Regions from separate parts of the Sorangium sp. So ce394 genome, predicted to be linked through region 2. Evidence: riboswitches for the same ligand, from Rfam matches in the RefSeq annotation. Region 2 holds a riboswitch; each other region holds the start of a gene.
What was found. Region 2 has a riboswitch for cobalamin ahead of WMF33_RS23275 (TonB-dependent receptor plug domain-containing protein). Riboswitches for the same ligand answer to the same signal wherever they lie in the genome.
Positions count from the first base shown of each region.

Region 1: it holds a riboswitch for cobalamin, as region 2 does, so the genes downstream of both, WMF33_RS07140 (TonB-dependent receptor) here and WMF33_RS23275 (TonB-dependent receptor plug domain-containing protein) in region 2, are expected to answer to the same signal.
Region 3: it holds a riboswitch for cobalamin, as region 2 does, so the genes downstream of both, WMF33_RS02185 (energy-coupling factor ABC transporter permease) here and WMF33_RS23275 (TonB-dependent receptor plug domain-containing protein) in region 2, are expected to answer to the same signal.

Region 1 covers NZ_CP150339.1:1,944,415-1,951,679, forward strand. The annotation lists gene WMF33_RS07115 (DJ-1/PfpI family protein) at 1-634, shown strand, start outside; gene WMF33_RS07120 (haloacid dehalogenase type II) at 680-1,396, opposite strand; gene WMF33_RS07125 (substrate-binding domain-containing protein) at 1,456-2,103, shown strand; gene WMF33_RS07130 (hypothetical protein) at 2,116-2,643, opposite strand; gene typA (translational GTPase TypA) at 2,732-4,618, opposite strand; cobalamin riboswitch at 4,807-5,014, shown strand; gene WMF33_RS07140 (TonB-dependent receptor) at 5,248-7,265, shown strand, end outside.
Region 2 covers NZ_CP150339.1:6,338,858-6,346,122, reverse strand. The annotation lists gene WMF33_RS23285 ((2,3-dihydroxybenzoyl)adenylate synthase) at 1-1,638, opposite strand, end outside; gene dhbC (isochorismate synthase DhbC) at 1,638-2,894, opposite strand; cobalamin riboswitch at 3,593-3,818, shown strand; gene WMF33_RS23275 (TonB-dependent receptor plug domain-containing protein) at 3,975-6,047, shown strand; gene WMF33_RS23270 (YncE family protein) at 6,041-7,265, shown strand, end outside.
Region 3 covers NZ_CP150339.1:577,063-584,327, forward strand. The annotation lists gene WMF33_RS02165 (CbiX/SirB N-terminal domain-containing protein) at 1-500, opposite strand, end outside; gene WMF33_RS02170 (energy-coupling factor ABC transporter ATP-binding protein) at 476-1,312, opposite strand; gene WMF33_RS02175 (CbiQ family ECF transporter T component) at 1,309-2,058, opposite strand; gene WMF33_RS02180 (hypothetical protein) at 2,048-2,404, opposite strand; gene WMF33_RS02185 (energy-coupling factor ABC transporter permease) at 2,401-3,135, opposite strand; cobalamin riboswitch at 3,213-3,416, opposite strand; gene WMF33_RS02190 (enoyl-CoA hydratase/isomerase family protein) at 4,592-5,419, opposite strand; gene WMF33_RS02195 (hypothetical protein) at 5,615-6,184, shown strand; gene WMF33_RS02200 (peptidoglycan-binding protein) at 6,233-7,265, shown strand, end outside.

The DNA of each region.
Region 1 (7,265 bases), 4.4 Mb from region 2:
CAACATCGGCCTGCAGACGGTGTTCGGGGTCCTGCCCAACGTGGACCTCCACCTCGTCTGGAAGAACAGGGACGAGATCGCGGGCGTCCCGCGCTTCACGACGCGGGCCACCACCACCTTCGCCGAATGCCCGAAGGCGCTCGACGTCCTCCATGTGCCGGCGATTCCGCCCCACGTCATGGAGGACAAGGAGTCGCTCGCGTTCCTCGCAGAGTACGGCGGCCGCGCGGCGTGGCTGTCCGGCGTCTGCGCGGGCGCCCTGATGCTGGGCGCCGCGGGCCTGCTCAAGGGGTACCGGGCCACCACGAACTTTCACCTGCACGATCAGCTCCCCTACTACGGCGCCATCCCGACCCAGGGGAACGTGGTGGAAGACCGGAATCGGCTCACCTCAGGGCCGGTGTCCGGCGGGTTCGATCTGGCGCTGCGCCTGATCGGGCGCCTGTGCGGAGACGAGCTCGCCAGGGAGTGCGAGCTGGAGATGGAGTATGCGCCGGAGCCGCCCTACGGCACGGGCAGCCCCGAGCTCGCCGGGCCGGAGCGGACGGCGCGGTCGCTCCAGAGGATGGCGCCGCTGATCGAGGAGATGCGCCAGGTGGGCATCCGCGCCTCCCGGCGGCTGGAGATCGCCTGAGCGGCGCTCCGGGTCGCGCCCCTCCGCCGTCGCGCCCGGCGGCGGTCACGCCCCCGCCGCGACGAACTCGACCAGATCGTTCAGGCTCGCTCCCGCGGCGTCGGCGCTCACGCCCAGCTCCTCGGCCGGCAGGCCCAGGCGGTTGACCCAGAACGTGGGATAGCCGAACCAGCGGGCGCCCGCGGCGTCCCAGCCGGCGAACGGGACGAACAGGATCTCCTCGCGCTCGAGGTCGAGCGCGTCGAGCGCCATCCGGTAGGCGCGCGGATCCGGCTTGTAGGTCCTCGCCAGATCGGTGCTGAGCACGCGATCGAACAGGCCTCCCAGGCCAGAGCGCTCGATCGCGGCGCCGAGCATCCTCGGCGTGAAGTTGGACAGGAACGAGAGCCGGAGGCCCGCGCGCCTCAGCGACGCGAGGGCGGGGAGCGCGTCGGGCCACGCCTCGAGCTCGAGGTACGCCCCGAGGAGCCGCGCCCGCCTCTCCTCGCCGAGATCGAGCCGCAGCGCCCGCTCGGCGAACGCCAGCGCGTCCGCCGTCACCTGCCAGAAATCGGCGTACTCGCGGGCCGCGACCCGGAGCCACGTGTACTCGAATTGACGGGTGCGCCAGGCGTCGCTCAGCGAGGCGCCCTTGCCCGGACAGAGCTCCTCCGCCAGCGCGGCGATCGGCCGCGGATCGAAGATCGGAGAGGCGTCGAAGGCGATGGCCTTGATCTTCCGGCCCGGCGCGGGCCCGCGCTCCGCGGCGCACGAGGCGGTCACGGCCGGCGGGGCCGAGCGCGCTCGCCGCCGAGCGCGCCGCCGCCGGACGCGACGCCGGCCTGGCAGGCCACCTCCGCGTCACCGCGTCCGAGTGGCTCGCCGCCCGTGTCCTCGGGCCGCTGCTCGCCCCGTTCCTCGCGCGTCACCCCGGCATCTCCGTCGAGCTCGTCGCGGATGCGCGCTGGCTGAGCCTCCCGCGGCGGGAGGCCGACATCGCCTTCCGCCCCGCCGCGTTCGAGCACCGCGAGGTCTTCCAGCGCGAGGTCGCGCGCATCGGGTTCGGCCTCTACGCGTCGGAGGCCTACCTCGCCGAGCGCGGCCCGCCGGACTTCGACCGGCAGTGCGAGGGCCACGCCCTCGTCACGATGAGCGACGATCCGCCGGCGGTCGCCGACCTCGCGTGGCTGCGCGCCGTCGCCGCGAAGGCCCGCGTCGCCGCCCGCACCAACGGCCGCGAGGCCCAGGCGACGATGGGGGCCGCCGGGGTCGGGCTCGTCTGCCTGCCGCGCTACCTGGGCGACGCGACGGCGGGCCTGCGCCTGCTCTCGCCGCCGTCGCCGCCGCCCGAGCGCGCGCTCTGGCTCGGGGTGCACCGCGACACGCGCGGGGTGCCGCGCGTGAAGGCGCTCGTCGCGTTCGTCACCGACGCCCTCGGGCCGCTGCGAGGCGCCCTCCGGCCGGGCGCGCGGCCGCGCCCCGGCCGGTGACGCGCGACGCCGCTACCGGCCCTCGCTGAGCTGGCAGGCCCGCTGATCTTCGTAAAACGGCGCGCAGTCCACGTAAATGAAGTCGGGATCGCACGCCGGGTCGCTGGAGGGCATGCACGCGAACAGCGGATCGAGCCACGCCGAGATCTGCTCGCAGCGCGTGACCGACGGGATCTGGACCATCCTGCCCATGCAGTCGAAGAACGGCGCGGTCAGGTCGTTGCAAGGGCGCGGCACCGAGAGCAGCTCGGCGCAGGCGTCGCGACAGCCGGGGTCCGGGCAGGCGGTGCCGTCGAAGAGGGCGCAGAAGAAATCGCACGAGGCCCGCGCTCCGCCGCCCGAGCCCGCCGCGCTGGAGCTCGACGACTGCGGGCCCGCGCCGACGCTCGCGCGCCCGCTCGACGTCGCGCTCGCGCCGGCGCCCCCGGAGCCGTCGTCGCCCCCCGGGGCGCCGTCGACCACGACGGCCCCGCCGCAAGCGCTCGCCCCCGCGAGCGCGATGAGCGAGGCGAGGAGCGCCGAATGCAGCGTCGTTCTCATGCCCGGGAGTCTACACCGGTCCACGCCGGCGCGGGCAGGGGCGGGGGTCGCTCGCCGGGCGCGCGCTCGCGTGGCGCGCGCTCGCCGCTCACTCCACGGCCTGCGCCTGCTCGATCGCGTCCTCGCGGCGCTCCCGGCGGTTGCACGCGAGCACCTTCTTGCGGACGCGCACCGCGTCGGGCGTGACCTCGACGAGCTCGTCGCCGTCGATCCACTCCATCGCCGTCTCGATCGTGAGCAGCCGCGGGCTGGCCAGGAGGACGTTCTCGTCCTTGCCGTGGTTGCGCACGTTCGACAGCTTCTTCTCCTTGATCACGTTGACGTCGGTGTCGTTCGGCCGGTTGTGCTCGCCGATGATCATCCCCTCGTAGACCTCGACGCCGGGGACGATGAAGAACATGCCGCGCGGCTGGAGGTGGTGCAGCGCGTACGGGGTCGCCACGCCGGCGCGATCGGCGACGATGGCGCCGGTCGGGCGGCGCATCATCGGGCCCCCCCAGGGCGCCCAGCCGTCGAACATCGTGTTGAGCAGGCCCGTCCCGCGCGTCGCCGTCAGGAACTCGCCCCGGAAGCCGATGAGCCCGCGCGACGGCACCCGGAACTCGAGGCGGGCGCGCCCGAAGCCGGGGTTCGTCATCTTCACCATCCGGCCGCGCCGGGTGCTGAGGCGCTCGGTCACCACGCCGACGTAGGTGTCGGGCACGTCGACGACCACGAGCTCGATCGGCTCCATCACCTCGCCGTTGATCTCGCGCGTCACGACCTCGGGGTTCGAGAGCTGCATCTCGTACCCCTCGCGCCGCATCGTCTCCACGAGGATCGCGAGCTGGAGCTCGCCGCGGCCGAGCACCACGAACGTGTCGGGCACCTCGGTCGGCTCCACCCGGATCGCGAGGTTCTTCATCGCCTCGCGCTCGAGCCGCTCCTTCAGGTGACGGCTCGTCAGGTACTTCGACTGCTTGCTCTTGCCGGCGAACGTCGACGTGTTGACGCCGATCCTCATCTTGATCGTCGGCTCCTCGACCACGATCCGCGGCAGCGCCTCGGGGGTCGCAGGGTCCGCGATCGTGTCGCCGATCGTGACCGACTCGAGCCCCGCGATGGCGATCACCTCGCCCGCGGCGGCGCTCTCGACCGGGACCCGCTTCAGCCCCTCGTAGGCGTAGAGCATCTTCACGTAGCCGCGCGACTGGCCGCCCTCGCCGAGGAGCGCGACGTCGGCGCCGGACCGGGCGGTGCCCCGGACCACGCGGCCGACCGCGAGCCGGCCCACGTAGTCGTCGTGGGTCGTGTTGCAGACGATGACCTGGAGCGGCCCTTCGGGGTCGCCGGAGGGGCCGGGCACCCGCTCGAGGATGGTCTCGAAGAGCGGCTCCAGGTCCTTGGCCTCGTGCTCGAGCTCGCGCTTCGCCTGGCCGAACTTCGCGATCGCGTAGAGCGTCGAGAAGTCCATCTGCGCGTCGCTCGCCTCGAGATCGCAGAAGAGGTCGAACACCTCGGAGAGCACCTCGTGGGCGCGCGCGTCGCTCCGGTCGATCTTGTTGATGACCACGATGACCGGGAAGCCGCGCTGGAGGCACTTCGAGAGCACGAACCGCGTCTGCGGCAGCGGGCCCTCGGCGGCGTCGACGAGGAGCAGCGCCCCGTCGGCCATCATCAGGGTGCGCTCGACCTCGCCGCCGAAGTCGGAGTGGCCGGGCGTGTCGACGATGTTGATCTTGACCCCGCGGTACCGGATGCTGGTGTTCTTCGCGAGGATGGTGATGCCGCGCTCCCGCTCGAGGTCGTTCGAGTCCATGACCCGCTCGGCCACGACCTCGTTCTCTCGGAAGGCGCCCGACTGGCGGAGCATGTGATCGACGAGGGTCGTCTTCCCGTGGTCGACGTGGGCGACGATGGCGATGTTGCGGAGGTCGTTACGCGGCATATACGGCGGCGGCCGTGTAGCACGCGACCCACGGAGGAGCGAGCCCATCCTCGCCAGAGCCCGAACGTTCGGCCCGCGCGTGGACGTCGCGCGGCGAGCGCTCGCGTTCAGGTGGCGCGCGCGCGAGGCGGGCGCGAGCGCGGACAGGAGCCCGCGCGAGGCGGGCGCGTGGCGAGGGACGCGCGCGGAGCGGGCGAGGTGAGCGGGAGCGATTGACAGCCGGAGGCGCATCCTCCTAGGGTGCGCGCCGCGCTGGTGCCTGGGCGCTCGCTCAGGCTGAATAGGGAACCCGGTGAGATTCCGGGGCTGCCCCGCAGCGGTAAGCGAGAACGACCTCCACCCCATGCACTGGCCCGATGAGGGCTGGGAAGCGGTGGACAGTAGGAAGCCGGCCCGGCCGGAGCGCTCGCGAGCCCGAAGACCTGCCCGCGCCCGGCGACGGGGACACATCCGACGCCGGTTCGACCTGGGAGCCTCGAGGGAGGCGGCGAGGTCCGAGCCGGTGCAGCCCTGCGCACGTCCCGGATCCCGAGCCGCCCCCGCGTTGCCTTTCGGTCGCCCGCGGGGGCGAGAGGTCGGTCCAGGGCACCGCGCCGTGGGCGGCCTTTTTCCTCCTCGTGGAGCTCGATGCGAGCGGCCCGGCGCCGCTCCGCGCGATTGCGCGAAGGAGGACATGAATGCTGCGCGAGAACGTCACCAAGGGCCACGGACACCGCCATCGACTCCCTCGGATCGCCGCGCTGGCGATCCTGCTGTCCGCCGCGCGGCCAGCGCGGGCCCAGGGAGAGCCCATCGAGGTCACGGTGCACGCGGAGAAGCCGGGGAGCGAGGCCGCCTCGCGCGTCTCGGTCGGGCACCGCGAGCTCGAGCTCCGGCCGAGGCTCCGGCCGGGCGACCTCCTCGAGTCGGTCCCCGGGCTCTTCGCCGTGCAGCACGCCGGCGGCGGCAAGGCGAACCAGTACTTCCTGCGCGGCTTCGACGCCGACCACGGGACGGACGTCGCGTTCTTCGTCGACGGGGTGCCCGTCAACCTGGTCAGCCACGGCCACGGGCACGGCTTCACCGACCTCTACTTCATGATCCCGGAGCTCGTGATCGGGCTCGACGGCTACAAGGGGCCCTACTACGCGAGCATCGGCGATTTCGGCACCGCGGGTGCCGTCAACCTCCGCTTCGCCGAGACGCTCGACGAGAGCTCCGCGCAGCTCAGCGTGGGGCAGTACGGCATCCTGCGCGGCCTCGTGATCGCCTCGCCGGAGCTCGGCGACGACTGGCGCGCGGTGGCCGCGGCGGAGGTCTACCGGAACGACGGGCCGTTCCAGAGCCCGGAGCGGCTCAAGCGGTTCAACGTCTACCTGAGGGCGACGCGCGACCTCGGCAGCACCGGCAAGGTCCAGGCGACGTGGATGTCCTACGGCTCGACCTGGTACGGCTCCGGCCAGATCCCGGCGCGCGCCGTGTGCGGGGAGGGGGAGCAGGGCGGCCTGAACCCGCCGCCCTCCGCCTTCGGACAGCCGTGCATCGACCACTTCGGCGCGGTCGATCCGACCGAGGGCGGGGCGACCGCGCGGCACATGGCGTCGGTCTCCGCCTCGACCGCGTGGCGGGACGCCGACCTGAGCGCGATGGCTTACTTCCTGCGCTATCGCTTCACGCTGTACTCGAACTTCACGTTCTTCGCCGAGGATCCGGTGCACGGCGATGCGATCGAGCAGAACGACGACCGCACCGTGCTGGGCGCCGACCTCCGGTTCCGCAAGCAGATCGAGCACCGCGGGGCGAGGTTCACGACCTCGCTCGGCGCGCAGGTCCGCGCGGACGCGATCGACAAGTCGCTCCACCACGACGAGGCGCGCGAGCGGCTCGAGGAGCGGGATCGGACCCACGTCGACGAGGGCCAGATCGGCGTGTACGTCGAGCAGGACGCCCGGCTCCGGCGCTGGCTCCGCCTCGTGCTCGGCGTGCGCGGGCAGTGGATCGACGTCAACGTGGACGATCTGCGCGAGGACCTGGAGGGGATGGGGAGCAAGTCGAGCGGCGCGCGGGGGCAGATGCAGCTGCTCCCGAAGCTCTCGGCGGTCGTCTCGCCGGTGGGCGGGCTCGATCTCTTCGCCCACTACGGGCGCGGCTTCCACTCGAACGACGCGCGGGGCGCGGTGCTGGGCCGGGGGGCGGCGACGCTGATCACCCCGGCGAAGGGCTACGAGGTCGGCGCGAGGGTCGCGCCCGTGCGCGGCCTCTCGCTGAGCGCGGCCGGGTTCCTGCTCGACCTCGACTCCGAGCTGGTCTGGAGCGGCGACGCCGGCGTGACCGAGGCGTCGGGGGAGACGCGGCGCTACGGGATCGAGGTCGGCGCGCGTTACCGGCTCGGGAGCTGGCTCTTCGCCGACGTGGACGCGACCTTCACCCGCGCGCGCTTCCGCGCGAACGCCGGCAACGGGAGCGCGGTCGCGCTCGCGCCGACGCGGACGCTGACCGCGGGCATCGGGGTGCGCAGGGCGTTCGGCGCGCTCACGCCGTTCGCGGCGCTCCGGGTGAAGGCGATCGGCGCGCGGCCCGCGACCGAGGACGAGTCGCTCACCGCCGAGGGGTTCACGGTGGTCGACGCGAACGCGGGGCTCCGGTGGAGGAACGTCGAGGCGGCCGTGGACATCCAGAACCTCTTCGACGCGACGTGGCGCGAGGTGCAGTTCGC
Region 2 (7,265 bases):
CGCGGCGCCCTGCGCGAGCCGATCGGCGATCCACTTGCGGAGCGCCTTCTTGTCCACCTTGCCGACGCTCGTCGTCGGGAGCGTGTCGAGCCACTCGATGCGATCGGGCACCTTGTACGGGGCGACCCCGCGCTCGCGCAGGAAGGCGTTGATCTCGCGCGCGGCCGGCGGCTGCCCGCGGGGCACGAGGAACGCGCACGACCGCTCGCCGAGCCGCTCGTCCGGCATGGCCACGAGCGCCGCGTCGCGCACCGCCGGGTGGGCGAGGACGTGGTTCTCGACCTCCTCGGCCGCGATCTTCTCGCCGCCGCGGTTGATCTGGTCCTTTGCGCGGCCCTCGACGACCAGGTAGCCCGACGGCGTGCGCCGCACGAGATCGCCCGTGCGGTAGAAGCCGTCGCGCGTGAACGCCTTCGCGTTGTGCGCGTCTGCCTTGTAATAGCCGCGGATCGTGTAAGGCCCGCGCGTGAGCAGGTGACCGACCTGCCCGTCCTCGACGTCGCGGTCCTCGTCGTCCACGACGCGGACCTCGTCGTGGGGCGAGATGGGCCGGCCCTGGGTCTCACTCGTGATCTCCTCGGGATCGTCGAGGCGGGTGTAGTTGACCAGCCCCTCGGCCATCCCGAACACCTGTTGCAGGGCGCAGCCCAGCGTCGGCCGCACCCGGCGCGCCACCTCCGCGGCGAGCTTGGCGCCGCCCACCTGGAGCACCTTCAAGCTCGACAGGTCGTGCCGCGTCGTCCGGGCCGACTCCAGCCACAGCGCGGCGAGCGGCGGCACGAGCGCGGTGATCGTGACCTTCTCCCGCTCGATCCACGGGAACGCCTCGTCCGGGCTGGGACGGCGGCTGAGCACCACGCGGCCGCCGGCGCAGAGCGCGCCGAGGCTCCCCGGCGAGCTCAGGGTGAAGTTGTGCGCGACGGGCAGGACGGCCAGGTACACGCTGCCCGCGTCGAGCGCGCAGATCTCCGCGCTGGCCCGCACGCTGTAGAGATAATCGTCGTGCGTCCGCGGGATCAGCTTGGGCACTCCGGTGCTCCCGCCGGACAGCTGGAAGAAGGCCACGTCGCCCGCCGCGGGCCTCGGCAGCTCCACGGGCTCGGCGTACACGCCCTCGAGCGCGGTGTGCTCGCCGGGCTGGCCGGCCACGAGGACGTGCTTCAAGGTCTTCACGTCCCGCCGGACCTGACTCGCCAGCTCCCGGTAATCGAACCCGCCGTCCCGGTCGGCGACGACGTAGGCGACCGCCTCCGTGTGCTCGCAGAAATACGTGATCTCGGCGCGCCGGTGGGCGGGCAGGGCGAGGACGGGGAGGGCGCCGAGGCGGAACAGCGCAAAGCACACCTCGAAGAACTCCACGATGTTCGGGAGCTGGACCACCACGCGATCCCGCGGCTGGATCCCGAGGCGCAGGAGGCCCGCGGCGAGGCGGTCGGCGCGCCGATCGAGCTCGCCGTAGCTCAGCCGGCGGTCGTCGCCGACGAGGGCGATCCGGTGCGGGTGCCGCGCGGCCCGCTCGCGGAGCAGGTCCCCGAACGTCTCGCCGCGCCAGTAGCCTTCGCGCCGGTAGAGCTCGGCCACCTCGGGCGGCCAAGGGGTCCAGCCGGAGAGCGCCTGTCGGCTTTCGTCGGCGGGCATCACCCGATCTCCGGCGCCTGGTCGAGGCCGAGCGCGTTGAGCATCGTGCGGAGCTTGGCGGACGTCTCGTCGAGCTCGCGCTGGCCTTCGGAGCCGACGACGATCCCGGCACCGGCGTAGAGCCGGAGCGCCCGCCCGGCGACGTCGGCGCAGCGGATGACGACGGCCCACTCGCCGTCTCCGGCGGCGTCGCACCAGCCCACGAGGCCCGTGAAGAACCCGCGATCGAAGGGCTCGAGCGCCTCGATGGCGGCGCGGGCGCGCTCGGTGGGGTATCCGCACACCGCGGGGGTCGGGTGCAGCGCGGCGGCGAGCCTCATCGAGGAGATCGAGAGATCGCGGAGCTCGCCCGTGAGCCGGCTGGACAGGTGCCACAGGTTCGCCGTCTGCGTGAGCGACGGCTCCTCGGGGACGCTCAGGTGCCTGCAGAACGGCCGGAGCGCGGCGGCGACGGCGTCGACCACGATCGCGTGCTCGTGCCGGTCCTTCTCGGACGCGAGCAGGGCGATGGCGCGCCGCCGGTCCTCGTCCGGATCCGGGCTGCGGATCGCGGAGCCGGCCAGCGGGTTGGCGACCACCCGGAGCCCGGAGCGGGACAGGAGCAGCTCGGGGCTCGCGCCGATCAGCGTCCGCGGCCGCGAGCTCGGGCCGCGCTCCGAGCCGGACAGGCCCGCCATCGGATCGGAGAGGTTGGCGGCGAAGGTGTAGCCGCTCCGGTTCTGCTGCGAGAGGCGCTGCAGGACGGCGCGGAGGTCGACCGCCTCTCGCAGCGTCATCTCCAGCATCCTGGAGAGGACCACCTTGCTCAGCGCCTCGTTCCGCATCAGGCCCACGGCCAGCTCGACGCCGCGCACGTAATCGCGGGGCTCGGGGACCTTCCGCAGCGTCTGGAGGGAGGCCTGCGGCTGGGGCCTGAGCGCGTCGGCCGCGGCGCTCAGCGGCCCGGCGCTCTGGATCGTCTTCGGCACGATGAGGTGCGCGGGCGAGGTGCTGTTGAACGGCACCGCGCCGACCGCCATGGGGACGCCGTGGCCCGCCCGCCCCTGCGCCGCGAGCACCCGGGTGATGCGGTCCGAGAGGCGCTCGCCGCGGTCGGTGCCGATCGTCTCGAGGATCATGTCGTGCACGCCCTGCGCGAGGAGCGTGCGCGTCGGCGACGCGAAGAAGAACGCCGATTCAGGGGTGTATTGCTTGAGGATCTGCCCGGCGTTCGACAAGGGATGAGCGACGGCAGCCGGCATCGAGAAGGAATTCATCGAACACTCCTTGAAAGGTGTGGAATCGGGGGGCGCCCGCGGCGCGGCGCGCGCGCCAGGGCGCGTGTCCGTCACCGCGCGACGGCGGCAGCGCTCTCGGCGCTAGCGCGGGGGCGCGCGGTGGCCCGCGCGCCCGGGACACGGCGCGCCGCGCGTCTCATGGCACCGAGCTGCGGGGCGCTGGACCATCGAGGCGAGCGCGGCGGGGGCGCGCCGGCTCCTCGAGGCGAGCGCGGCGGGGGCGCGCCGGCTCCTCGAGGCGAGCGCGGCGGGGGCGCGCCGCTGGCCCATCGACCGGCTCAGGGCCGCGCGCCCGGCGCCGTCACGCCACCGGGCGCCTTGGAGGCTCGGCCGCAGAGGCTCCACCGCGGCGCGCAGGCGCGCGGCCAAAGGCCGGCACGCGCGCTCCGCCCGCGAGGGCGTCGAGGCGCGGAGTCGGCCCGAATGTCGAAATGGGCACGTCGTCACATCCAGCTCCGATGGGCTTCGAGAGCCGCGTGGGCTCGGTTCATCGGGCTCTGGACGTGAAGTCGCGGGCCGCTACAGAAACCTGATAAGGAAAATCAGTTTCAAAAGCTTGATGTCACGTTCAATAAGAACTGTCAAGGTTTCCTGGTGCAGGCCCGGGGCCGCGTGGGCATGGGAATGGGCTGCGTACGGCAGCCATTTCCGCGTTGACAATCCACGCTACATCTGCCAGGAGTCGCCCCGCCATCGGTGCTCGCCTGGCCATCGCCCGGCGAGCTGAAAAGGGAACCCGGTGAGAATCCGGGACTGCCCCCGCAGCGGTGAACGGGAACGACCATCACCATCGAGCACTGGGCCGCGCTTGAGCGGCCTGGGAAGCGGTGATCAGTAGGAAAGCGTCCGGCGACGGCCGCAGCGCCCGTGAGTCCGAAGACCTGCCGACGGTGCGCGCGCCGGTGCTCCGGCGCGCGCTGACCTGAGCCTTCGAGGGGAAGGCGCGCAGGCTCTGGACCACCTCGCTCAGGCGCGGTGCCGTAGCCCGTCTGCAGTCCCCCCGATTCGGCTCTCAGCTCACCCGAGCAGTGCTGGGTCGACGCGGGCAGGCGGGCGTGAATGGTTCAATCCCTTGAGCGTGTGGTGCGTCGCCGGCGGAGCGACGGCGCGGGGCGCTGGCTCGTGCTCGCCGCCGGCAGCGCCCTGGCGGCCGCGCCGGCAGCCGTCGCGGAAGAGCTGCGCGGGGCAGGGGCCGAGCAGGGCGGCGGTCGCGCTGCCGCCGCGACAGCCCCGCTGGAGGTGCGCGTCGAGGGGGAGCGCGCGCGCGCGCCCGCGCCGCCCAAGGACCGATCCGTCGCGGGATCCGTGCTGACCCGCGACCGCCTGACCGGAGCGGGGCTCGAGGCCGCGGACGTGCTCCGCACGCAGCCGGGCGTCCAGGTGACCGAGTCGGGCGGCTTCGGCGGGCCGGCGACCGCCGCCATCCGGGGCGCGACCGCCGCGCAGACGCCGGTGTACCTCGCCGGCGTTCGCCTGAACGACGACGTCGCGGGGACCGCGGATCTCTCGCTCGTGCCGCTCTGGCTCGTCGAGCGCGTCGAGATCTACCGGGGCAACGCTCCCATCGAGGCCGATCGCCTCGGGCCGGGCGGCGCGATCTTCTTCGAGCCACGCCGGCCGTCCCGGACGACGGCCGGCGTGGGCGCCATGGCAGGCTCGTTCGGGGCCAGGCGCGGGTGGGCGTTCGCCGGCGTCAGCGCCGGCCCGGTGAGCTCGATCGTCGGGGTGAGCGCCGAGGCCGCGGCGAACCGCTATGCGTTCGTCGACGATCGCGGGACGCTCTTCGACGCGAGCGACGACACCGTCCGGCGCCGGCAGAACGCCGACGTGCGCGCCGTCGACGCCTGGGCGCTCGCGCGCTTCGATCTCGGCCACGGCGCGACCGTCGACGTGATCGCGAACGGCCTCGATCGCGAGCAGGGCGTGCCGCGGCTCGCGCTCTTGCCCTCCCGGCAGGCTCGCGGGGAATCCCGGCGCGCGCTCGCGTCCGTCGTGACGCGGGTTCCGTTCGGCGGCGAGGCGCAGCACACGCTCGAGGCGCGCACCTCGTTCATCGAGGCGCGGTCCGAGTTCCACGACCCCCTCCTCGAGCTCGCGCTCCTCACGCGCGAGCTCCGCCTCGCCGGCCGCCGCCTGGAGCAGACGCTGGGAGCGACCCTCTACCTCTCCGATCGCCTCACGGTGCGACCCATGCTCTCGGTCGCGCGCGAGGGCATCTCGCGCGAGCCGGACGACATCCCGCTCGCGCGCGCGCGGCGCACGTCGGCGCGAGGCGCCGTCAGCGCGGAGCTGCGCCTCGGCGAGTGGCTCGCGCTGCGCGCCCTCGGGAGCGGCGAGTGCCACGCCACCGGCGCGGACCCGGGCCGCCCCTGCGACGTGCTCGCGCCCTCCGGACGTATCGGCGCCGAGGCGGGGAGCGGCCGGGTTCGGCTGCTCGCGACCGTGGGGCGCTACCTCCGCGTCCCGACGCTCGGCGAGGTGTACGGCATCTCCGGCGTCGTCCACGGCAATGCGGAGCTCGAGCCGGAGTCCAGCGTCACGCTCGAGGCCGGGATCCGGGCGCAGACGCGGCCCGGCGCGGTGCTCCGAGGCGCCTACATCGACGCGTTCGTGTTCGGGCGCGCTTCGTCGGGGCTCATCGCGTACGCGCGCTCCGGTCAGGGCTACGTGGCCCCGTACAACGTCGACCGCGCCCGCGTGCTGGGCGCGGAGCTGTTGACAGGGATCGAGGTGACCTCGTTCCTCCGCGCCGAGGTCGCGGCGACGCTCCTCGATCCGCGGGACACGACGCCGCGGCGGACGACCGCCAACGACGTCCTGCCGTTTCGCCCTCGCCTCGTCGTCGCGCCGCGCCTTCGCGCCGACTGGAAGCCCGCGGACGGCGGCGTGCTCTCGGGCGCCTCCGGCGAGCTCCGGGCCGTCTACCAGTCGAGCCGGTACGCCGACCCTGCCGGCCTCGGCGTGATCGCGGAGCAGGCGACCGTCGACGTCGAGGCAGAGGCGACATGGCTCCGGGGGCACCTCGCGGCGAGGGCGCGCGTCGCGGATCTCCTGGACGCGCGGCGTACGGACGTCGTCGGGTATCCGCTCCCGGGGCGGAGCGTGTTTCTCACACTGGAGTCCACATGGTGAAGATCCGTCGATTCGCGATAGCAATCTCGATCCCGTTCCTGGGCTGCAACGTGGATCCGCCGCCGCCGTCGACGGGCGGTGTCGAAGGAGGCGGCGGGCGCGATCCGGGCACGCCGGGCGCCTGCGAGCGCGGCGTCGTCATCGTGACGAGCGATTACCAGTCGACGAACATCGCGATCTCGGAGCTCGACGGGACCACGCTTTCGCCCTCCTTCGTGTCGAGCGGCGCGACAAAGCCGGGGCTCAGCCTCGCGCTGTCGGGCGACGTGGACGTCCCGGCGACGGCGCCGCCGTCCGGCCGCGTCGTCCTGCTCGATCGGTATGGCACGAACGTGATCACCTGGATGGATCTCGAGACCGCCGAGGTCATCGCGCAGCTCCCGGTCGGGCAGGGATTCGAGTCCAACCCTCATGATTACATCGAGGTGGACGCGGAACGCGCGTTCGTCTCACGCTTCGGGAGCAACCCCACCTCAGGCGCCGAACCCTTCGACGAGGGCAGCGATCTCCTCATCGTCGACACCCGCAAGTACGCTATCGAGGGGCGCATCGCCCTGCCGGAGGAGAAAGCGGGGCTCCTGCCGCGTCCGTCGGGGATGGCGCGCGTCGGCGACGACGTGGTCGTGTCGCTCGGCCGGCTGGCGGAAGATTTCTCGGAGGTGGGCGAGGGGCGCCTCGTGGGCGTCTCGCCGGAGCAGAACGCCGTCACGTGGACGGTCGACATCCACGGGCTCTACGGTTGCGGGCGCGTCGCCGTGTCACCCTCGGGGATCCGACTGGCCGTCGCCTGCTCGAGCCGCTTCGACGCGGACGCGATGAAGTACGATCCGGCGACCAGCGATATCGTGATCTACGACGCTCGCACGTCGCCGCCCGAGGAGATCGAGCGGCTCGGCGTGGCCGAGGCGCTGGACGCTGGGATCCAGCCCTCGCTCGCCTTCGCGTCGGAGGACGTCCTCCTCGCGACGGCGTACGGGGGCAACGCGTCCGCCGGCGACCGGGTCTTCTCGGTGAACGTGGACAGCGGCGATATCACGCCGCTCGGCGAGGCGCGCCAGCCCTTCGTCTTCGGCGGCATACACTGCGCGCCCGGCTGCGGCGACGTCTGCCTGCTGAGCGACGCGGAGAGGAACAAGCTCCGGCGCTGGAAAGCGACGGCGAACGGCGCGCTCGAGCCGCTGGAGGACGTGACCGTCGACACCGAGGTTGGGCTCCCGC
Region 3 (7,265 bases), 5.8 Mb from region 2:
GGCTCGACCAGGAGCAGCCCCCGGCCCTCGCCGATGAGGCGCGTCATCTTGCAGAAATCGCCGTTCGCGTCCGGGTCGCTGGACCCGCGCCCCACCACGACGAGCGCCGTCCGGGCGCGCGCCGCCGGGTCGTCCGGCAGCGCGGACGCGGCGCGCTCGAACGCGAGCTCCGCGAGCGCCGGGTGCACGCCGAGGTGCCGCGCCGCCGAGAAGCGCACGCCCGGGTGCGCCGCCCGCGCCTGCTCGAGCGCCAGGGGGATGTCGTTCTTCACGTGCCCGGCCGCGAACAGGAACAGCGGCACGACCGCCACCCGCGACACCCGCGCCGCGAGCGCGGCGAGCGCGTCGGCGAGGTACGGCGTCGCGAGCTCGATGTAGCCGTGCTGCACCACGAGCCCGGGCCGCGACGCGCCGTAATCGGCGACGAGCGCCTCGAACTCGGCGTTCGACGCGGCGTCGCGGCTGCCGTGGCCGATCAGCAGGAGCCCTTCGTCATGCATGCGAGCGCCTCCTCCAGGGTGAGCGGGAGCATTGCGCGGCCGCGCGGGTCGAGCGGCTCGGCCGGGCCCAGCCGGGTCCAGAGCTCCGCGACCCACGGCCGCCTGAGCCGCGCTCGCGCGAGGAGCTCGCCGGCCGCGAACACCTCCCGCGGCGGCCCGTCCGCGAGCACCTGCCCGTCGCCGAGCAGCACCGCGCGCGTCGCGAACAGCGGCACGAGGTCGACCGCGTGCGTCGCGGCGACCAGCGTGGTCCCCTGCTGCTCCGAGAGCGCGCGCAGCGTCCGGCACAGGGAGAGCTCGCCCTCCGGGTCGAGCCCCGCGGTCGGCTCGTCGAGCAGCAGCACGCGCGGCTGCATCGCGAGCATCCCGGCGATGCACGCGCGCTTGCGCTCGCCGAAGCTCAGCGCCTCGATCGCGCGGCCGGCGAGGTGCGCGATCTGCACGGCCGAGAGCGCCGCCTCGGCGCGGCGCCGCGCCTCGGGCGCGGGCAGGCCCAGGTTCCGCGGGCCGAACAGGACGTCGTCGAGGAGCGTCGCGCCGAGCAGCTGGTCGTCCGGGTCCTGGAGCACGAGCGCGGCGCCCGCGGCCACGGCGTCCGAGGGCGAGCCCACGCGGCGACCGGAGATCTCGACGCTGCCGCCGGGCGCGGGGAGGAGCCCGACGAGCGTCCTGAGCAGCGCGGTCTTGCCGGCGCCGTTGCCGCCGAGCACCGCCACGGACTCACCCTCGGCGACGTCGAGGCGCACGTCGCGCAGCGCGGGCTCGGCGCCGCGGTAGCCCACCCTGGGCGCGCGGAGGGCGATCGCGCTCATCCCGCCGCTCCGGCGGCGACGCTGAGGCCGAGGGCCGCGAGGGCGAGGGCGGCGAACGCGAGGTTCGCGGCGGGCGCGCTCGGCCGGCGGTCGGCGATGGGGAGCTCCCCCCGGTAGCCGCGGAGCTGCATGGCGACGGCGGCGTGCTCGGAGCGCTCCAGGGTCCTGAGCGCCACGACGCCCGCGACGGCGCCGGCCGAGCGCGCGGCGGCGCCCGGGCGCGCGAACCCGCCGCGGAGCGCGGCGGCGCTCCACGCGCTGTCGGCGGCGCGCTGGAGCACGCCGGCGAAGCGCCGCGCGAGCGCGAGCAGCTCGACGAGGGCCGCGGGCGCGCCGAGCCCGGCGAGCGCCGCCTCGATCTCGGCCGGCGCGGCGGCGCTCGAGAGCCACCGGAGCACCGCGGCGGCCGCGAGGACGCGCGCGGCGATGGCCGCGGCGCGGCGGGCGCCGTCGCGCGCGATCGCGTCGAGCGGGAACGGCGCGCCCGCGAGGAGCGGCTCGCCCGGGGTGAGCGCGAGCGCGAGGGCCGCGGCGACCCCTCCGAGCCACGCGGCGGGCGCGAAGGCGCGCAGGATGGCGCCGGCGGTCACGCCCTGGAGGGCGAGGGCCGCGCTCGCGACGGCGAGCAGCGCGGCCGGCGTCCAGGGCGAGCGCGCGCCCGCGGCGACGCAGCACGCGGCCACGGCGGCCCCGAGGCGGAGCCGGGGATCCACGTCGCGGAGCCGCGCGGGGGGGTCAATCCGCACGGAGCCCGTCGCCGCCGGGCTTGCCGGCGGGCTGGCCGGCGCGCTCCACGAAGAGCACGCGCGAGAAGTAGCCGATGGCGAAGCCGGCGAGGAGCCCTGCCCAGAGGAAGGCGAAGAGCAGGAGGTCGCCCTCGAGGCCCGCGAACAGCGGCCCCGTGTCGTGGCGGCCGGCGTCCTCGGCGACGCGGCGGACGACCGCCTCGTCGACCCCGTCCCACGAGGCGTCGCCGCACGCGGCGAGCCAGAGCGCGGCGGCGAGCCGCAGCGCGCTGGCGAGCCGCAGCGCCGCGGCGCGCGCGCCCCCCGCGAGCGCCGGCAGCGCGCGCTGCGCGGCCCGCCGCGTCACGACGCCCCCGCGGGGAGCGGGACGACCTGGAGCCGCTCGAGGATGTCGGGCCGCCGGGCGCGCAGGAAGACGAGCGCTCCCGCGGTCATGGCGCCCTCGAGCAAACCGAGCGGCAGCTGGGTGGGGACGAAGGCCAGGGCGACGCCGGTGAACATGGATCCCACCGACCCGTCGCCCGCGAGCCCGAGCGCGAGCTCGAGGGCCGTGGTCGCGTACGTGGCCCAGTCGGACGTCACGCCGGCCAGGAACCCCGCGACCCAGAGGCTCGCGCCGCAGCGCCGCGCGAGCCGGAAGACGAGGTATCCGGTGAACGCGCCCGCGATGCCCATCGACGCGACGTCGGCGCCGAGCGTGGTGAGCCCGCCGTGCGCGAGGAAGAGGGCCTGGATGAGGAGCGCCACCACGGTGACGAGGACGGTCATCCAGGGGCCGATGAGCACCGCGGCGAGCCCGGTGCCGCACGGGTGGGAGCAGGTCCCTGCGGTCGGCACCGGCACGGGCATGCACGAGATCGCGAAGACGGCGGCGGCGACGAGGCCGACGAACGGCTTGTAGAAGGCGTCGTCCCGGGTGCGGCGCCGGAGCAGGTGGAGGGCGACGGCGACGAAGGGCAGGGCGAGCGCGTTCCAGACGGCGCACCAGCCGAGCGGCAGGACGCCTTCCGCGAGGTGCATCGCGGCCGCGGGCCGGGGCGCGAGCAGCGTCGCGAGGAGCACGGCGGCGATGGACACAGCGCGGCCGTGAAGACCGATTTCGGCGCTCCGGGTGAAGTCCGCACCCGAACGCCACGAAGACATGCGCAAGCTGCACCTCGTGGGGGGCTCGGGTAGGTCTCCCGGCTGATGGGTTCAGGGGGCCTTTCTGGCTCCCAGCGCCGCGTCCACCTTCCCAGGCCTCTTCAGAGGCCCAGTGGTCTTTGGAGGCGGCTCCCCACTCACGGTGGCGGTACCGCGCCGGTTTCGCACCGGCTTCCCTGTTATGCCCAGAGGGCACCCGAGGTGTGGATTGTCAGATGGATGCTCGGTAGTCCCGTTTCGCGCCCGGCGTCAAGGACGTCGCGCCGCGGCCGCGGGGCAGGCGCTCGCCCTGCGGCGGCTGCCCCGCGACCGCGGCGCGCGCAGGCGCGTTCGCGGCGGCCGTCTGGCGGCGCGCGCTGGCGCGTTCGCGGCGGCCGTCTGGCGGCGCGCGCGGGCGCGTTCGCGGCGGCCGTCTGGCGGCGCGCGCGGGCGCGTTCGCGGCGGCCGTCTGGCGGCGCGCGCTGGCGCGTCTCACGCCGGAACGAGCTCCGTGATGAGCCGCGCGCGCGGGCTTCCGCCGTGGGCCGTCCAGCGCGTCGCGGGCCGCCGAGCGCTCCCGGCGTCCGGAGGTCCGGCGCGGCGGAGGGGCGCGCTGTACCGCGCCCGGCCTCACGGCATTGCGAGCGGCCGGTCAGCCGCTGCCGCGGTGTCCACCGCGTGTGGTGCCGTCCTGTCGAGCCGACAGGCTGCGCTGCGCGCGCTCGCGCCCTCCGGGGGCAACGTGGCTTCCGCGAAATTGACCGAGACGCACGCGGACAAGCTTCCTCGAAAAAGCTGCAAGCGATGTGCTTCTGTGGTTAAAGTCTCTTTACTTGTTCATCCCGGGATCGCCGCTCGCTCCCCGGGGCCCGCTCGGAGCGTGCGCCGCCCCGCGCGTGCGGCGCACGTTCCGGTGATTTTCTCGCCGCAGTGTGCTTTGTTCGTCCTGGCTCTTTACTTGTGAGCAAGTGTTCCGTGCCAGGCTCGCTTCGTCGCGGAGCCTGGCGTGAACGGCGGCGGGCTCTCGTGTTCTCTTTTCGAGGGCGCGGCGAGCGACTCCGCCGGACGCTGCTCCGGCGCGGGTATGCCCGGCTCGAACGCGCATTCGCGAAAATCGGCGATGTGCGCGCTGCGCTGTCACCTGGCTGTCATCGTGCGGGAGCAATTCGCTCATCCGCGTGCAGCGGTTGCACTTTGTTATCGACAACCTGCTTCCGGGTGCCACACTCCGATCACCGCATGCGCACCGGCGCGGTTTCCCCCCCCCGGCCCGGAGCGCGTGCGGGCTATCTCGAGCACCGCAGCGGACGTTCTCCGCGCCGCTGCGGTTTCCCTACCGCGGTCATGTCTGGCCCCCCTCCAGCATGACACGCGGTCTTTTTTTGGCTCTCCTGGCGCGCTGTTCGGCAACTCACTTTCCTGTGAACGCCGCCTGCGATTTCGCCAGGAACGCTTTCATTCCGAGCTGTTGGTCCTCGCTGCCGAAGAGCGCGGCGAATGCCTGCGCTTCCAGCTCGTTGGCGGCGGTGAGGTCGAGGCTCTCGCCGCGCAGCAGGACGCGCTTGGCGGCGGCGACGGCGAGCGGCCCGCGCGAGGCGATCTTGAGGGCGGTGTCGCGGGCGCGCGCGAGGAGCTCGGCCGCCGGGAAGACGGCGTTGACGAGGCCGATCGAGAGCGCCTGTTCGGCGGTGATCATGTCGCCTGAATAGATGAGCTCGCGCGCGCGGCCGGGGCCGACCCGCCGCAGCAGCCGCTGGGTGCCGCCGAACCCGGGGATGACGCCCAGGTTCACCTCGGGCTGGCCGAGCTTGGCGCCTTCCGCGGCGTAGATGAAGTCGCAGGCGAGGGCGAGCTCGCAGCCGCCGCCCAGCGCGAAGCCGTTGACCGCGGCGATCACGGGGAACGGGGCGGTCTCGATGAGGTCGGCCAGGCGGTGGCCTGCCTCGGCGAACCGCTTCGCGGCGATGCTGTTCATGGCGGCCATCTCCGCGATATCGGCGCCGGCGACGAACGCCTTGCCAGCGCCGGTGAGCACGGCCGCGCGCACCTCGCTGCCCTCGGCGGGCGCGAGGAGGTCGTGGAAGGCCGCGGTGAGCTCGCCGAGGACGGCGGGGTTCAGGGCGTTGAGCTTGTCGGGCCGCTGGATGGTCACGGTGGCGACGTGGCCCGCGCGCTCGACGGCGACGAGCTGGAGCGCACCGCGAGCAGGGCTCCCCGGCTGCTGTTCTTGAGCGGTCATGACCGGTGGTTAGCAGCGCGCCGCGCCGGGGGGAAGCGAGCCCCGCGCCCGAGCGGCGAGCGCCCGGCCGGCGCCGGAGCGCGCGGCGCCGAGCCTCCTCATGAGGACGCGAGAGGCCCGGCCCCCGGCGCGCGCCGGCGATGTTGACGGGTGAGCCGCAGCGTGGTCCTCTACCCTGGGCGCGCCGATCAACCAATGAGCTACCGCTGGCGTATCGACTGCTTCCCGGATGTCGTGTGGATCGCGCGCGGCTCCGACGCGCCGGCGCACGCAGGCGCGCAGCGGCTCTCGGCGACAGAGGCGACGTGGTGGCTGAGCGCGCGGTCCGCCGACCCGATCTACGGCCCGCTGGTCCTCGCCGACCTCTGTGATGCGCTCGGCCACACCCTCTCCACGGGACCGTCGCTCGATCCGAGCAGGCTCCGAGCGCGGGTGCAGGAGGCGCTCCTCGACGGCCGCCTGGTGGCGTACCGCATGCGGAGCGTCTCCTCCGGCGCGCCCGTCGTGTCCCCGGAGCGCCCCGAGGCCAGCGGGCCTGAGCCCCCTGCCCGGGACGAAAAGACCTGGGTCGCGATTCAGCTCATGGACGATGGAGACCCGCCGCAGCCCGTCCCGTTCAAGAAATACCGGCTCGAGCTGCCAGGCCAGCTGCCCCGCGAGGGCATGCTCGATCAAAATGGCCGCATCTTCGTCGAGGATATCGACCCAGGGGCGTGCAGGATCTCGTTCCCGGAGCTCCATGACGACGACTGGCGTCCTGCTTAGGCGCAGAGACGACACGAGCTGCTGCGAGGCTCTTCGACTGGCGATGGCATGACGGACAAACAGGTCTCGGTCGCGACAGGCAAGCAACATCGGTTCATCCTCGCGCCCAAGCTCGAGTGCAGCGAGCTGCCGGGCCCCCACTTCGATTTCGACACCACGTTCATCCGGCCCGACGGCATGGCCGCGCTCGGAGCGATCGCCGACACGCTGCGCCGCAAGCGCGACAAGCGCGCCGCGATCTTCGGCCACACCGACACGGTCGGCGACGAGACCTATAACAAGAAGCTGAGCGAGGAGCGCGCGCGGGTCGTGCTCGCCGCGCTCACGCACGACCCGGCGCCGTGGGAAGACCGTTACCAGGCCGAGCGCTGGGGCGTCCGTGTCGTGCAGGCCATGCTGAACGACGTTCAGCCGCGCGAGGACCGGAGCCCACGGCTCGCCGAGGACGGCGTCTCTGGCCCGCTCACCCGGGCGTCGATCCAGCGCTTCCAGGAGCGCGCGGGCGTCGACCAGGACGGCGACGCCGGCCCTGCCACGCGGAAGGAGCTGTTCCTCGCGTACATGAAGCGCTCCATCGAGGAGCCCGTGGACCCGGGGCAGCTGGTCGACATCGGGGGCGCCAAGTACATGGGGTGCGGCGAGTACAACCCCTTCACCGAGAGGAGCGCCGACGACGCCAGCCGCCGTGTCGTGGTCATCCTCTTCAGCCCCGCGACCGTTCCGAGCGGCCTGCCCTGCGCGATCGGCGATACGGGGCCTTGTCAGCCCAACCTCCGGGGCAAGGACGCCCCTCCGGCCCCGGCCGACAAGACACCGCACTTCCGCTGCAATGTCTACCGGGGCATCGCCGAGCGCTGCCCTTGCGGGCCGGGCACCGAGCTCATGTCGTTCCGCGTGCAGCTCCACGACGAGATCTACGCCCCCTGCGGCGGCGTCGCGTACCGGCTCACGCTGCCGTCGGGCAGCGTCATCCACGGTGAGGCCGACGCGAGCGGCTGGCTCCGCAACGCCGTCCCGAAGGGCAGGCAGGTGGTCCTCGTGACGTACACGCCCGAGGGGTACGATCACGAGATCAGCCTGC